2 regions of the Streptomyces sp. NBC_00252 genome follow, and region 1 is predicted to be linked to the other one. Evidence: riboswitches for the same ligand, from Rfam matches in the RefSeq annotation. Region 1 holds a riboswitch; the other holds the start of a gene.

Region 1 (7,757 bases):
CGGCTCATCATCTACATCGCCGTCGGCCACCTCTTCGCGGCCTTCATCTACCTGCTGTTCTCCGTGGGCGCCAAGTAGCCCGCGACGGCGGCCTGTTGAGCCGGGCCGGTAGCCTCGGCCGGTTCAGTCGAGCAGGCGCTCGCGCAGCCGCTCCCGGATCTCCGGGGTGATCCCGAGCCCCTGTTCCAGGTAGGCGTCCACGCTGCCCCAGGTCTCCTCGACGGTCTCGAAGGCCGCCGTCAGATATTCGGCGCGGGCGTCGAAGAGGGGGCTGAGGAGCTCCATCACCTCGGGGGAGTAGGCCGAGGCGGAGGAACTGCTGCGGCGCACCTTGTAGCGACGGTGCTTCGCGTTCGACTCCAGGTAGTCGGTCACGATCGCCTCGCGCTCCACGCCGAGGGCGAGCAGCGTCACGGCTATCGACAGACCCGCGCGGTCCTTGCCCGCCGCGCAGTGCATCAGCGCGGGGACGCTGTCGTCCGCGAGGGAGCGCAGCACCTGGGAGTGCTCGGCGGTGCGCTCCTTGATGATCGTCCGGTACGACGCGACCATGCGGGCGGCGCCCTTGCCGTCGCCGAGGATCTCGCGCAGCTGCTCCATCTCGCCGTCGCGGACCATCTTCCAGAACTCGGAGCCGTCCGCCGGGTCGCTCAGCGGCAGATTCACATTGCGCACACCCGGCAGCTCGACGTCGGGACCCTCCAGCTTCTGGTCCGACGCGTTACGGAAGTCGAAGATCGTGTGCAGGCCCAGCGAGCCGAGGAACGCGGCGTCCTCGTCGGTCGCGTGCGCGAGGTGGCCGCTGCGGAACAGCACCCCGTGCCGCACCCGGCGTCCGTCCACCGTCGGAAGTCCGCCCACGTCCCGGAAATTGCGCACTCCGGACAACTCCGGCTCGGTCGACGGAATCTGCTGCGTCACGAGGACTCCTCCCACTCGGCCCGACGACGCGGCTCACCGGCGGGCACGTTCTCGACGATACGACATGGGTTCCCCAGGCAATGAGTTGTCCACAGGCGTTGCCTCGCAGGCCCCGTGCCGTTGATGATGTTGGTGCTTGAGCGGACTTGTTCGAATCTGTGAGGGGCTTGATGTTGGAGATCGCCGAGAACGGCCGTACGTGGGTGCTGTCGGGCCCGACGAGCAGCTATGCCGTCCATCTCACCGAGCAGGACGAGCTGCTCCACCTGCACTGGGGCCCCGCGATCGCACTCGCCGACGCCGAGGAACTGGCGGCCCGGCCGCTGCCCGGCGCCTCCTCCTTCGAGTCGCGGCTCGACGGCCGCGAGGAGTACCCCGTCGAGGGTGGCCCCCGCTTCGCCCGCCCCGCCCTCTCCGTGCGCACGCCCGAGCGCCGCGGCACGGAATGGACCTTCGAGCGGTACGACACCGAGGGCGACGAGCTGCGGCTGCGCTTCCGGGACGGCGGCCTTGCGATCACGCTGCACTACCGGACGCGCGGTGACGTCGTAGAGCGCTGGACGACCCTCGGCAACGACGGGGCCGCGCCCCTGGAGCTGCTGCGTGCGGACTCCGCGACCTGGACGCTGCCCGAGCGCGAGGGCTGGCGGCTGTCCCAGCTGCACGGCCGGTGGGCCGCCGAGTCCCGGCTGGTGCGCTCCGACCTCACCTACGGTGAGAAGGTCATCGGCAGCCGCCGCGGCCACACCGGACACCAGCACCTCCCCTGGGTCGCCCTCGACACCGACGCGACCGAGGAGCGCGGCGAGGTGTACGGCTGCGCCCTCGGCTGGTCGGGGTCCTGGCGGCTCGCCGTGGCCCAACTCCCGGACGCGCGCGTGCAGATCACCGGCGGCGCCGGGTACGACGACTCCGGGCTGCTGCTCCTGGCGCCGGGGGAGTCCTTCACGACCCCGGTCTTCGCCGGCCTGTGGAGCGACACCGGCCACGGCGGCGCGAGCCGCACCTGGCACACGTACCAGCGGACGTACGTCATCCCGGACGCGGACCAGGACCGGCCGGTGCTCTACAACTCCTGGGAGGCCACCCAGTTCGACATCTCCGAGGACCAGCAGGAGGTGCTCGCGCGGCGGGCGGCGGCGGTCGGGGTCGAGCTGTTCGTGGTGGACGACGGCTGGTTCGGCGCCCGCACCAGCGACCGCGCCGGGCTCGGCGACTGGACGCCCAACCCGGACCGCTTCCCGGCAGGGCTCAAGCCCCTCGCCGACCGTGTGCACGCCCTGGGCATGCGGTTCGGCATCTGGGTCGAGCCCGAGATGGTCAACGCGGACAGCGACCTGTACCGCGCGCACCCCGACTGGGTGCAGTACCAGGAAGGACGGAAGCGGACGGAGTTCCGCAACCAGCTCGTCCTGAACCTCGCCCGCGAGGACGTCCAGGAGTACCTGTGGGAGCAGCTCGACGGGCTCCTCTCCAGCGCCCCGATCGACTACGTGAAGTGGGACTTCAACCGCTGCTTCACCGACGCGGGCTGGCCGGGCGAGGCCTACCCGCAGCGCCTCTGGGTGGATCATGTGCGCGCCCTGTACGGCCTGTTGGACCGGTTGCGGGAGGCCCACCCGGGCGTCGCCTTCGAGTCCTGCTCGGGCGGCGGCGGCCGGATCGACCTCGGCATCATGAGCCGCACGGACCAGGTGTGGACCTCGGACAACACCGACCCGCTGGACCGGCTCGCCATCCAGTACGGCTTCAGCCAGATCCACCCCGCGCGCGTGATGGCCGCCTGGGTCACCGACAGCCCCAACACCCAGCTCAACGGCCGGGTCAGCAGCCTGCGCTTCCGGTTCGTGAGCGCCATGGCCGGTGTGCTCGGCGTGGGCGGCGACCTCTCGGAGTGGACCGAGGAGGAGCTCGCCGAGGCCCGCCGCTGGGTGGACCTCTACAAGGAGATCCGGCCCCTCGTGCAGCACGGCGACCTGTACCGCCTGCGCCCGCCGACCGGTGGACTCAGCGCCGTGCAGTACGTCCGCGGCGACGAGACCGTCGTCCTCGCCCTCCTCCAGGCGCAGCACTACGGCGAGCCCCTCCCGGCGCTCAGGCTGCGCGGACTCGACCCGACAGTGTCGTACGAATGCCTCGAAACGGGCGAAGTGCACCGAGGGGCCGTGCTGTTGCACCACGGACTGCCGACCGGGCTGCGCGGTGACCTGGATGCGATGGTTCTCCGGCTGCGTCGCATCTGATCCTTCTGTCCCAATTGCAGCCTTCGTCCAACTCGCTCTGGAATAAAGGAACCTGAGAGTCGCGTACGTGAGCAGCGTCATATTCGTGACCGTGCGTCGTTCGTCATGTTCACGTAATTGACGTGCTTTTACAGGGGAATTGAAGGGCAGGGTCCTGGGGGAATTCACGGAGGGTGACTGTGAATTCCCACAAGGGATCACAAGAAACGCAAATCCGTGGAACCTCCTGCTTGTCCCTTTGCGTCTTCCTCGCTTACGTTCGCCACCAATCCGGACGGACGCCCAGTCCTGCCGCCGACCGGACTTCGCATCCACTCACCCGTATGCGGCAGGAGCGGGGGACCCACAGGTACGACGCCTGTTCCGGTCTCCGGAACGGGCTTGGGGTCAAGACGCGCCCAGTGCGCGGCCGGGCATCTCCAGCCCGAACCCGACAGCTCACCTCGCAGGCGCCGGAGAGGAATTCGTCATGCCCGCGAAGGGTAAACACCGCCGCCCGAAGCCCCAGCGCTTCACCCGCTCGATAGCCGTCGCCGGAACCGGCGGCGCGGCACTCGCCCTTCCGCTCATGGGAGCCACCGGCGCCCATGCCGCGACCACGACTTCCGCTCCGGAAAAGGCGGTTCAGTCCGTTCCGGTGGTCGAGAAGACGGCGACCGAGAAGTCCACCGCCGCCAAGTCGGCGCGCGTCACCACGTATTCGGTGAAGTCGGACGACTATCTCTCGAAGATCGCCGAGGAGCAGGACGTCACCGGCGGCTGGAAGAAGATCTATCAGGACAACCGCGAGGCCATCGGCGGCAACCCGTCGCTGATCCACCCGGGCCTGAAGCTCTCCCTCGGTGAGAAGGCCACGACGAGGGGGACGGACACGACCAAGTCGTCGACGTCGTCCGGCACTTCGTCCTCGTTCTCCTCTTCTTCCAAGAAGTCGTCGGCCACGCAGAGCGCCGACACCACCAGCACCTCCACCGGCTACGGCCTTCCCGTGACCGGCGGCACCATCGGCACCGGCTACCGCGTCGCCGGCAGCATGTGGTCCAGCGGCTACCACACGGGCGTCGACTTCGTCGTCCCGACCGGCACCACCATCAAGGCGGTCGCCGCGGGCACGGTCGTCTCGGCGGCCTACGACGGCGCCTACGGCAACGAGGTCGTCATCCGGCACGCGGACGGCGAGTACTCGCAGTACGCCCACATGTCGCAGCTCTCCGTCTCGGCCGGCCAGACCGTCACCGAGGGCCAGCAGCTCGGCCTCTCCGGCGCGACCGGCAATGTGACCGGCCCGCACCTGCACTTCGAGATCCGGACCACGCCGTACTACGGCTCGGACGTCGACCCGGTCGCCTATCTCCGCTCGCACGGGGTCACCGTCGGCTGACCCCAGGCCCCGACGCCACCCCCCCCACAGCACCGAAGGCCGGACCCCGATCCCCGGGTCCGGCCTTCGGCGTATGGCAGTTTCGCCGTCAACGTACCTGGTCAGAGAGTTATTCCGACTTTGGACAACCCTTTACAAGTGGCTTATCTCACCGTCCGTCAACCCCTTATTACGATCGCGTAGGTCACAGGCGAGGGTGAATTATGGTTGCCGTGGCTAACGATTCGAAGAGTGACAGCAGATCAGTGATCGGGTCGTACGTGGCGCTGGGGGACAGCTTCACCGAAGGCGTCGGCGACCCTGGGCCCGACGGCGCGATGGTCGGCTGGGCCGACCGGTTCGCGGTACTGCTCGCGGATCGCCGGCCCGAAGGCGACTTCGCGTACGCCAACCTCGCCGTGCGCGGAAAGCTGCTCGACCAGATCGTGGCCGACCAGCTCACCCGGGCCAAGGAGCTCGGCCCCGACCTGGTCTCCTTCAGCGCGGGCGGCAACGACATCATCCGCCCCGGCACCGACCCCGACGAGGTCGCCGAGCGTTTCGAGCGCGCGGTGGCCGACCTCACCGGCGCCGTCGGCACCGTCATGGTGACGACCGGCTTCGACACCCGCGGCGTGCCCGTGCTCAAGCACCTGCGCGGCAAGATCGCCACCTACAACGGACATGTGCGGGCCATCGCCGACCGCTACGGCTGCCCGGTGCTCGACCTCTGGTCCCTGAAGACCATCCAGGACCGGCGGGCCTGGGACGGCGACCGGCTGCACCTCTCTCCCGAGGGGCACACGCGCGTGGCGCTCCGCGCCGGACAGGTCCTCGGCGTCGAGGTCCCGGCCGACCCGGAGCAGCCCTGGCCCCCGCTGCCGCCGCGCGGCCCGCTCGACATCCGGCGCGACGATGTCCACTGGGCGCGCGAGTACCTGGTGCCGTGGATCGGACGCCGGCTGCGCGGCGAGTCCTCCGGCGACCACGTGGAGGCGAAGGGCGCACTGTCACCCGACGCCATCAAGATGCGGATCGGGGCGGTGGCCTGAGGAGGGGCGAGGGGATACGGCGGTCGCTCCTGGTGCGCTGCGTGCCACGGGCGCCGTCGTCACGGTCCGCGAAGTGAACCGAGTCGCTACGGAGAGGCCGATCAGGGCGTCGTCAACGCGGCCCGGTCGAGCCCCAGTTCACGGGCGAGCGCCTCGTCGACCCACTCCAGGGCGCGCGCCCGGGACACCGTTCCCGCGTACGCCGTCATCTGTACGGCGAGGCCGTCGAGGAGGGCCGTGAGGCGCAGGGCCGCGCCGCCCGGGTCCGGGCAGTGGAACTCGCCCGCGGTCACCCCCTCGGCGACGACCTCCGCGAGGGCCTGCTTCCACTGCCGGTCGAGATCGCGCGTGACGTCCAGGAGAGCGGGTTCGCGCAGCGCCGCCGCCCAGCCCTCTATCCACAGCCGCCAGCCCTTGGCCGGCCCGGTCGGCGCGTACCAGCGCACCGCGGCCCGCAGCCGGCGCAGCGCGGTCGTACGGCGGCCGAGCAGCTTGCGCAGATGCGCGAGGTCGTCCTCGGCGGCGAAGGCGAACGCGGCGGCGACCAGTTTCTCCTTGGTCGAGAAGTGATAGAGCACCAGCGCGTTGCTCACCCCGAGCGCCGAGGCCACGTCGGCGATCCTGACCGCCGCCACGCCCCGCGCCTCGATCTGCTCCACGGCGGCGCGCAGCAACTCCGCCCGCCGCTCCGCCACGCTCAACCGCACTCTCGCCACGCCGTCACCCTAATCCGTTGCCCATAGGGGTGTTGCCCCGTACGTCACCGGTACCAGCCGAACCGTTCCGCGATGACCGGCAGCCGGTCCGCGACGATCGCGTGCGCGGCGGCGCGCGGAGTGGTGCCGTCGGTCTCCGCGCGGGCCAGCATCAGGTCGATCAGGGCACGCATCGACCGCCTGGTGTGGGCGAACGCCTCGCCCGCGTCCGCGCCGATGTCGCCGAACAGGGTCCACCACCACCAGGCGTTCGTCCCGGAGTTCACGACCACGTCCGGCAGAACGACGACCCCGCGCGCGGAGAGCAGTTCCTCCGCCTCCGGGAGGACCGGCATGTTCGCGGCCTCGACGATCCAACGGGCCGTGATTCCTTGCTGGTTGGTGGTGTCGATCGCGTACGACACCGCCGCCGGGACCAGCACCTCCGCCTCGACCGACAGCCAGTCCTCACCGGGCAGTTCGAGGTCGCCCGGGCGCAGCACGGAACGGTCCACGGTGCCGTACGCGTCCCGGGCCGAGAGCAGCGCGTCGATGTCCAGGCCGCCCGGGTTCACGATCGTGCCCTTGATGTCGGCGACGGCGACGAGCGTCAGCCCCGCGCGCGTGAGGAACCGCGCCGTGGCCCCGCCCATCGTGCCCAGGCCCTGCACGGCGACCCGTGTCCCCGTGTACGGCACGCCCGCCCGGTCCAGCGCCGCGAGCACCGACTCGGCGACCCCGCAGCCCCCGACCAGCTCGTCCAGACCGATGCCGTCCACCTCGACCGCGAAGGCGTCCGCGAGCCGCCGCCGTGCCTCCGTCTCGTCGTCGAGCAGCGGATACACGGCCTGGATCGACGACACGAGCCCCGCCTCCGCGGCGGCCCGCTCGACCAGGTCCTGGGTGAGCCCGAGATCCTCACCCGTCGTCCAGAAGCTCTCGATGTACGGCCGCATGGCACGCAGATAGCGGACGAGGATGCCGTACGACTCCGGGTCCTGCGGGTCGCAGTCGATGCCGCCCTTGGCGCCGCCCAACGGGACGTAGCGGCCCTCCGGGTCGTAGTGCAGCGCCTCTTTCATGGTCATGCCCCGGGCGAGTCCGGTCACCTCGGCGAGGGTGCAGCCCGGCCGCATCCGCAGGCCGCCGCTGGACACCCCGCGCACCAGCCGGTCGACGACCAGGAAGCCCTGGCGGCCGGTGACGTGGTCGGTCCAGGTGAGCGACATCAAGGGGGCGGTCATACGGGCTCCTCGGGGCACCGGCCGGCAGGACGCGTACCGAAGCGGTCGACCGGACAGCGGGTACTGAACGGCGAGTCAGTATCGGAAGCGGCGTCGGGTCCTGTCAACGCGGGACCGGGTCCCGGCCCGGCGCGTCGTCCCCGGCATGGAACTTTGGGCTTTCTTTGGAAAGCGGGCTCCGAGATGCCGATGCGACGGCGTTGTCACAGGGGTCGACCATAATGGAAAGCCTGACCGACTCC
Region 2 (7,757 bases), 6.9 Mb from region 1:
ACATTTTGTACAGAGCCCGCCAGGGAGTGCGCCCGCCAGAGAGAGGTCACGCCATGACCCGACCGTCCGCCCGCCATGTCCTGCCCGAGTTCACGGAGCGCACCAGCTCGGGCCACCGGACCCTCGACCCGTACTCGAAGCTGCTGGAGGAGCGGATCGTCTTCCTCGGGACACCGATCGACGACATCTCGGCGAACGACGTGATGGCCCAGTTCATGCGCCTCGAGTACCAGGCGCCCGACCGGGACATCTCGCTGTACATCAACTCGCCCGGCGGATCGTTCACCGCGATGTCCGCGATCTACGACACCTTGCGGTTCGTCAGCTGTGACGTGGAGACGGTCTGCCTGGGGCAGGCCGGCTCGTCCGCTGCGGTGCTGCTGGCGGCGGGCACGCCGGGCAAGCGGTCGGCGCTGGCGGGTGCGCGAGTGGTGATCCACCAGCCCTCGCTGCCGGAGCCGATCCAGGGTCAGGCGAGTGATCTCGCCATCCAGGCCGAGGAGTTGGCGCGCACCCGGTCCCAACTCGAGTCCCTGCTCGCCCTGCACACGGGCCGGACGGTGGAGCAGGTGAGCGCGGACATCGAGCGCGACCGCATCCTGGATGCCCAACAGGCCCTGGAATACGGGCTGGTGGACCGGATCGTGACGACCCGCAAGACCTCGCTCGCCGAGCCGGGCGGGGAGTGAGCCGACGATGCTGCCGCCGGAACTGCCGCCGTTGCCCGCACTGACGCGCGCCGAGGGCGAGTTGATCGACCGTTATCTGGATGTGGCCGACCTGCTGGGCCGTATCAACCCGGCGCACGACGGTGACACGTACCGTGGTCTGAGGGCCGCTCAGGCGCTCGTGGCGAAGGCCGCCGAGCTGCGGGACGCGCTGGCGCTGATGCACCAGCGGGGCGAGACCGAGCTGCACGCCCCCACCCTGGCGCGTGCGCTGCGCGTGCTGGACGGGGAGCGCCGCACGGCGCGGGTCACCATCCCCGCGCCCTCCGACAGTTGAGGGACCGGGAGCCGTCCCGGGCGGAGGCGAAACGAGCCGAACGGCGTACCCCCGATCGGCGTAGTCGTTCCTCCGTCCGCGAGGCGTCCCGGGTTGCGCAACACGCGTAGTCCGGAGGGCTCCTGAGGTGTTCCGGTGCTGGTCCGAGGGGTGCACCCGCGTCGACACCCGCTCGAACACGGGGGTGTCCACCCGAACGGGTGAGTGGTGAGTAACCCCACAAATCCCCGGTTCCGTTGGGATTTTCGGACATGCATAGGTGAAGATCCCTGTCTGACGACAAGACCCCGCCGCAGCGGCGGGGCGATCCGGGCGGACGCCGAGTCCTGCCGCCACCCGGATGACAGGTCGACAGGATTGCATCGGCAGGAGTGGAGGACCCAAGCACGACGGGTCGCCGGGACGGTCACGCCATGACCGGGTCGAGCAGCCCTTGGGGTGAAGCCGCGTCAGCGGCCGGGCAACTTCGCCAGCCCGAATCCGACAGGTCATCCTTCACAGGCGGCTGACGAAGGGTTGCGCATGACTGCGCTCAATCGTGTCCCGTCGCTGATGGTCAGGGCCGGTACGGCCTCGGCCTTCGCCATCGCCGCCGTGGGCGGCTCCGTCGTGATACCGGGCGTCGCATCCGACGCCGCGGCCGCGACACCCGCGACGAAGGCACTCCAGGTCGCGGCGTCCAAGAAGGGCGCTCCGTACAGGTACGGGGCCACCGGACCGGGCCGCTTCGACTGCTCCGGGCTCACGTTGTACTCGTACAAGAAGGCGGGCAAGAAGCTGCCTCGTACGGCTGCCCAGCAGTACAACAAGACCCACCACATCTCGGCCAAGAGCCGCAAGGCCGGGGATCTCGTGTTCTTCCACTCGGGCTCCAGCGTCTACCACGTCGGCATCTACGCCGGGAAGGGAAAGATCTGGCACGCCCCGAAGACCGGGGACGTGGTGCGGCTGCAGAAGATCTGGACCAAGAGCGTCTGGTACGGCCGGGTCAGCTGACCCGCGCTGAATCTCCCGAGGGGGTGGCGGCCACCTGACGGGCCGCCACCCCCTCGGGTGTCCGGAGGCCCTTCAGGAAGCCGTTCTACGGCTCCTGCTGGCCCGCGGCGGTCACCGGCCGGGCCGGGACGGTCCAGGGCACCTCGACGGAGACGGTCTTGCCGCCCTCGCGGGTGGGCCGGACCCTGAGTTTGCCGCCGCACTCCGCGGTCAGCCAGCGGATGATCACCATGCCCCGGCCGTTGTCCTGCTGGACGGCGGCCGGCAGGCGTTTGGGGAAGCGGGGGTGGCTGTCGGTGACCCCGATGCGCAGGTGTTCGTCACGCTCCAGCTCGATGTCCACCGTGAAGGTGGGTGACTGGCCGAAGGTGTGCTGTACGGCGTTGGTGGCGAGTTCCGACACGATGAGACGGATGGTGTCGGCGGCCTCCGTGTCCGCCGGGAGGCCCCATTCGACCAGGGTTCCGACGACATAGGTGCGGGCGGCGGACACCGAGGCCGGATCGCTCGGCAGAGTGACGGATGCTTCCAGATGGTCTGCCATGGCGCGGTCGTCCCTTTCCCGCGGGACCGGTGTCCGTCACGGCGCGGATGGTTCGAGTACGGTCCCGGACTGGTGCTTCTTCGCCAGACTGCCATTAGCTCGGCGGTAACGGTGCCGATCCACCAAGATATGCATATATCTGTCGCTCGAAGCGGTGAACTCTGCGACCTCAGACCGTATTTGGGCGGCTCGGAAGGAGTAAGGAGAAACCCATGCAGTACGGTCCCGCGGTGCGCCGCCGGAAACTGGGCGCCGAACTCCGCGCGTTGCGTGCGGAGGCGGGGCTCACCAGCGGAGAGGCGGCCCGGCTCGTGGGCTGGCACCAGTCGAAGGTGAGCCGGATCGAGACCGGGGCGAGTGGCGTGAAACCACCTGACGTCCGGTTACTTCTGGACGCCTATCAGGTCGGTGACCCACAACTTCGGGACATGCTCCTGGTGCTCGCGGGCTCCGACGACGTCGGCGGCCGGCACCACTGGTGGCACGCCTATCGCGGTGTACTCCCGCCCGCCTACCGGGACTTCATCAGTCTGGAGTCACAGGCCAGCACGCTCCGCACCCTGGAGACCTCGGTGGTCCCCGGTCTGCTGCAGACGCCGGAGTACGCACGGGCGGTGACCCGGGCGGCCGTGGGAGGCCCCGACAACGACGGGCCCGAGCGGCTCGACGCGCTGGTGCAGGTGCGGATGGCCAGGCAGGACGTGCTGCGCGCCGATCCGCCGCTGGCGCTGAGCGTGGTCCTCGACGAGGCGGTGCTGCGCCGCGAGGTGGGCGGTCCCGGTGTGATGGCCCGTCAGCTGGACCGGCTGGTGGAGGCGGCACGGCTGCCCCAAGTCCGGCTCCAGGTACTGCCGTTCGCCGCTGGGGCGCACATCGGCATCACCGGGCCTTTCGTTATTTTCTCCTTTCCGAGCACTTCTGATCTGGACGTGGTTGTTCTCGACCACTTGACGAGTAGCCTCTACCTCGAACGGAAAGAAGACCTAGAGGCCTACAGCGAGGCCTTCAGCACCCTTCAGTTCCACGCCCTTTCGCCCGAGGATTCGTCGGATTACATCGCCGGGATAGGTGACGGCGCGTAAGGAGGCACCATGTCTGCACTGCCTCGGAACGTACCTTCCAGTTCTGAACTGTCCGGTGTGCGGTGGCTGCGCAGCAGCTACAGCACGGGAGCGAACAACTGCGTCGAGGCGGCTCGTCCGCGCTCAGGCCCCCGCGCGGGGCTGCTCGCCGTACGCGACTCGAAGGACCCGCAAGGACCCGCCCTGCTGTTCTCCCCCGAGAGCTGGACGGGGTTCCTCACCGCGTTCCACTGATCTGTCCGCCCGTCAGCGACGCACGGCCGTGTCACGCCGACTCATGGTCGCGTCTCGCCGATCACACGTACAGCGCGTTCGATCTCGGCCCCGGAGAGGTCCGCTCGGGCGGTCAGCCTGAGCCGTGAGATGCCGTCGGGCACGGAAGGAGGACGGAAGCAGCCCACGGCCAGCCCTGCCGTACGGCAGTCGGCCGCCCACTGCACGGCCGCCTCCGGGGACGGCGCACGCACCGAGACCACGGCGGCGTCCGGACGTACCGCTTCCAGACCCGCCGCGGTCAGCCGCGTGTGCAGATCACCCGCCACGGCGCGCGCCCGGGCAGCCCGCTCGGGCTCGCGCCGCAGCAGGGTGAGCGCCGCGAGTGCCGCACCGGCCGCGGCGGGCGCGAGCCCTGTGTCGAAGATGAACGTCCGCGCCGCGTTGACCAGATGGTCGATGACCCGCGCCGGCCCGAGCACGGCACCGCCCTGGCTCCCCAGCGACTTGGACAGCGTGACCGTCACGACCACGTCCTCGTCGCCCGCGAGCCCCGCCGCGTACGGCGCCCCGCGCCCGCCGTCGCCCAGTACCCCGAGCCCGTGCGCGTCGTCGAGCAGCAGCCCCGCGCCGAACTCCCGGCACACCTCGGCGAACGCGCCCACCGGTGCCGCGTCGCCGTCCACGGAGAACACCGAGTCGGACACGACGACGGCCTGCCCGTCGTGCGTCCGCAGCGCCTTGCACACCCCGTCCGGATCGGCGTGGCCTACGACCTGGGTGGCGCCCCGCGCCAGCCGGCAGCCGTCGATGAGGGAGGCGTGGTTGCCCGCGTCGGAGACGATCAGCGAGCCGTGCGGCGCGAGCGTGGTGACCGCGGCGAGGTTGGCCGCGTAGCCGGAGGAGAAGACGAGGGCTGCCTCGAAGCCGGTGAACTCGGCCAGTTCTCGCTCCAGTTGAGCATGCAGTTCGGTCGTCCCGGTGACGAGCCGCGACCCGGTCGACCCGCCTCCCCAGGTCCGCGCCGCGTCGGCGGCCCCCTCGACGACCTCGGGGTGATGGGCCAGGCCCAGGTAGTCGTTGCTCGCGAGATCGAGGAGCGGTGAGTCGGCGGGACGGGGCCGCAGGGTCCGTACGAGCCCGGCGCGGCGGCGCTGCTCCGCCTGCTCGTCGATCCAGCCGAACGCCATGGTTCCTCCGGGGCTTTTGTAGGCAGTGCACAGACACTAATCGGACGACCGGCCGCCCATGGTGTGGTGATACCCACACCCCCAGCTCCATGTCTTGTGCATTCTCTCCTTGGCCGCGGGCGGTCCCGTAGGACAGGATCGGGCCTCATGGACCTGCTGAACACGCTCGTGGACAAGGGGCTTCGGCGCGAGCTGCCGACCCGCGCGGAAGCTCTCGCCGTCCTCTCCACCTCGGACGACGACCTGCTGGATGTCGTGGCCGCGGCCGGAAAGGTGCGCCGGCACTGGTTCGGCCGACGGGTGAAGCTCAACTATCTCGTCAACCTCAAGTCCGGCCTGTGCCCCGAGGACTGCTCGTACTGCTCGCAGCGGCTCGGCTCGAAGGCCGACATCCTGAAGTACACCTGGCTGAAACCCGACGACGCCTCGAAGGCGGCGGCGGCCGGTGTGGCGGGTGGCGCCAAGCGGGTCTGCCTGGTGGCCTCCGGCCGGGGTCCGACCGACCGGGACGTGGACCGGGTCGCGGGCACCATCAAGGCGATCAAGGACCAGAACGAGGGCGTCGAGGTGTGCGCCTGTCTCGGTCTGCTCTCCGACGGCCAGGCCGACCGGCTGCGCGAGGCCGGCGCGGACGCCTACAACCACAACCTCAACACGTCCGAGTCGACGTACGGGGACATCACCACCACCCACACGTACGCCGACCGCGTCGACACCGTGCAGAAGGCGCACGCGGCGGGCCTGTCCGCCTGCTCCGGCCTCATCGCCGGCATGGGCGAGACGGACGAGGACCTGGTCGACGTCGTCTTCTCCCTCCGCGACCTGGACCCCGACTCGGTGCCGGTGAACTTCCTGATCCCGATGGAGGGCACCCCGCTCGAGGCCGACTGGCACCTCACCCCGCAGCGCTGTCTGCGCATCCTCGCGATGGTCCGCTTCGTCTGCCCGGACGTCGAGGTCCGCATCGCGGGCGGCCGTGAGGTCCACCTGCGCACGATGCAGCCCCTCGCCCTGAACCTCGCCAACTCGATCTTCCTCGGCGACTACCTCACCAGCGAGGGCCAGGCCGGCCACGCCGACCTGGAGATGATCGCGGACGCGGGCTTCGAGGTGGAGGGCGCGGGCGAGGTGACCCTGCCGCAGCACCGGGCGACGGCGGGCGGCTGCGGGTCTCACGAGGGCGCCGGCTGCGGATCGCACGAAGGTGCCGGCTGCGGCGGGCACGAGGGCGCCGGAGTCTGCGGTTCCGCTCCCGCTGCCGCTGCTGCGGCCGCCCCCGCGCCGCAGGTCGACGAGCTGCGCCGCGACCTGGTCTCCGTACGCCGTCGAGGTGCCGGAACGGACATCGCGCCCAATGCCTGACCCGATCGGCCGTCTGCCCGTCCCGGAGCTGCTGGAGCTGGACCGGCGGCACGTCTGGCATCCCTACGGTCCGATGCCGGGCCGGCAGGAACCGCTCGTCGTGGAGTCGGCGAGCGGGGTGCGGCTCCGACTGGCGGGCGGCGGGGGCGAGTTGGTCGACGGGATGTCGTCCTGGTGGTCGGCGATCCACGGCTACAACCACCCCGTGCTCAACGAAGCCGCGCGCGAGCAGCTCGGCCGGATGAGTCATGTGATGTTCGGCGGGCTCACCCACGAGCCCGCCGTACGGCTGGCGAAGCTCCTTGTCGACATGTCTCCGGACGGCCTGGAGCACGTCTTCCTCGCCGACTCGGGTTCCGTGTCGGTCGAGGTCGCGGTGAAGATGTGCCTGCAGTACTGGCGCTCGCTCGGCCGCCCGGCCAAGCAGCGCCTGCTGACCTGGCGCGGCGGCTACCACGGCGACACCTGGCAGCCGATGTCGGTGTGCGACCCCGAGGGCGGGATGCACGAGCTGTGGTCGGGGGTGCTCCCGAGCCAGGTGTTCGCGGACGCGCCACCGGCCGAGTACGAGGAGTCGTACGCCGACCATGTGCGCGAGCTGATCGGGCGGCACGCGCACGAACTGGCCGCCGTGATCGTGGAGCCGGTGGTGCAGGGCGCGGGCGGGATGCGGTTCCACTCCCCCGCGTATCTGCGGGTGCTGCGCGAGGCGTGCGACGCGCATGACGTGCTGCTGGTGTTCGACGAGATCGCGACGGGTTTCGGCCGCACGGGCGCGCTGTTCGCGGCGGAGCACGCGGCGGTGACGCCGGACGTGATGTGCGTGGGCAAGGCGCTGACCGGCGGCTACATGACGATGGCGGCGACGCTGTGCACGTCACGCGTGGCCGAGGGCATCTCGCGGGGCGACGTACCGGTCCTGGCCCACGGCCCGACCTTCATGGGCAATCCGCTCGCGGCGGCCGTGGCCTGCGCCTCGCTCGAACTCCTCCTGAACCAGGACTGGTTGGCGGAGGTCAAGCGCATCGAGTCGGGCCTGCGAGAGGGGCTCGAACCGGCGCGGGAGATCCCCGGCGTCCAGGACGTCCGCGTCCTCGGCGCCATCGGCGTGGTCCAGCTCGACCACGCCGTCGACATGGAGGCCGCGACGGACGCGGCCGTCCGCGAGGGCGTGTGGCTGCGGCCGTTCCGCGACCTCGTCTACACGATGCCGCCGTACGTCACGGGCGACGCCGACCTCGCGCGGATCACCCGCGCGGTGTGCGCGGCGGCACGGGAGGGATGACATGCCGGTACTGGTGATCACAGGGACGGGCACGGAGGTCGGCAAGACGATCACCACGGCCGCGGTCGCCGCGGCGGCGC

Evidence for each region. Region 1 has a riboswitch for cyclic di-AMP ahead of OHT77_RS07445 (LysM peptidoglycan-binding domain-containing M23 family metallopeptidase). Riboswitches for the same ligand answer to the same signal wherever they lie in the genome.
Region 2: linked by a shared signal. The riboswitch ahead of OHT77_RS37985 (C40 family peptidase) and the one ahead of OHT77_RS07445 (LysM peptidoglycan-binding domain-containing M23 family metallopeptidase) in region 1 are both predicted to bind cyclic di-AMP.

Annotation. Positions count from the first base shown of each region.
Region 1 is NZ_CP108087.1:1,702,899-1,710,655, reverse strand. Features, by position in the region: gene OHT77_RS07460 (DUF6126 family protein) at 1-78, shown strand, start outside; gene OHT77_RS07455 (tyrosine-protein phosphatase) at 124-921, opposite strand; gene OHT77_RS07450 (alpha-galactosidase) at 1,092-3,164, shown strand; cyclic di-AMP (ydaO/yuaA leader) riboswitch at 3,467-3,629, shown strand; gene OHT77_RS07445 (LysM peptidoglycan-binding domain-containing M23 family metallopeptidase) at 3,634-4,545, shown strand; gene OHT77_RS07440 (SGNH/GDSL hydrolase family protein) at 4,791-5,576, shown strand; gene OHT77_RS07435 (TetR/AcrR family transcriptional regulator) at 5,678-6,292, opposite strand; gene OHT77_RS07430 (Glu/Leu/Phe/Val dehydrogenase dimerization domain-containing protein) at 6,337-7,515, opposite strand.
Region 2 is NZ_CP108087.1:8,560,691-8,568,447, reverse strand. Features, by position in the region: gene OHT77_RS37995 (ATP-dependent Clp protease proteolytic subunit) at 54-689, shown strand; gene OHT77_RS37990 (hypothetical protein) at 697-1,005, shown strand; cyclic di-AMP (ydaO/yuaA leader) riboswitch at 1,345-1,524, shown strand; gene OHT77_RS37985 (C40 family peptidase) at 1,528-2,001, shown strand; gene OHT77_RS37980 (ATP-binding protein) at 2,087-2,545, opposite strand; gene OHT77_RS37975 (helix-turn-helix domain-containing protein) at 2,758-3,627, shown strand; gene OHT77_RS37970 (DUF397 domain-containing protein) at 3,637-3,861, shown strand; gene OHT77_RS37965 (8-amino-7-oxononanoate synthase) at 3,903-5,030, opposite strand; gene bioB (biotin synthase BioB) at 5,178-6,392, shown strand; gene OHT77_RS37955 (adenosylmethionine--8-amino-7-oxononanoate transaminase) at 6,385-7,677, shown strand; gene bioD (dethiobiotin synthase) at 7,679-7,757, shown strand, end outside.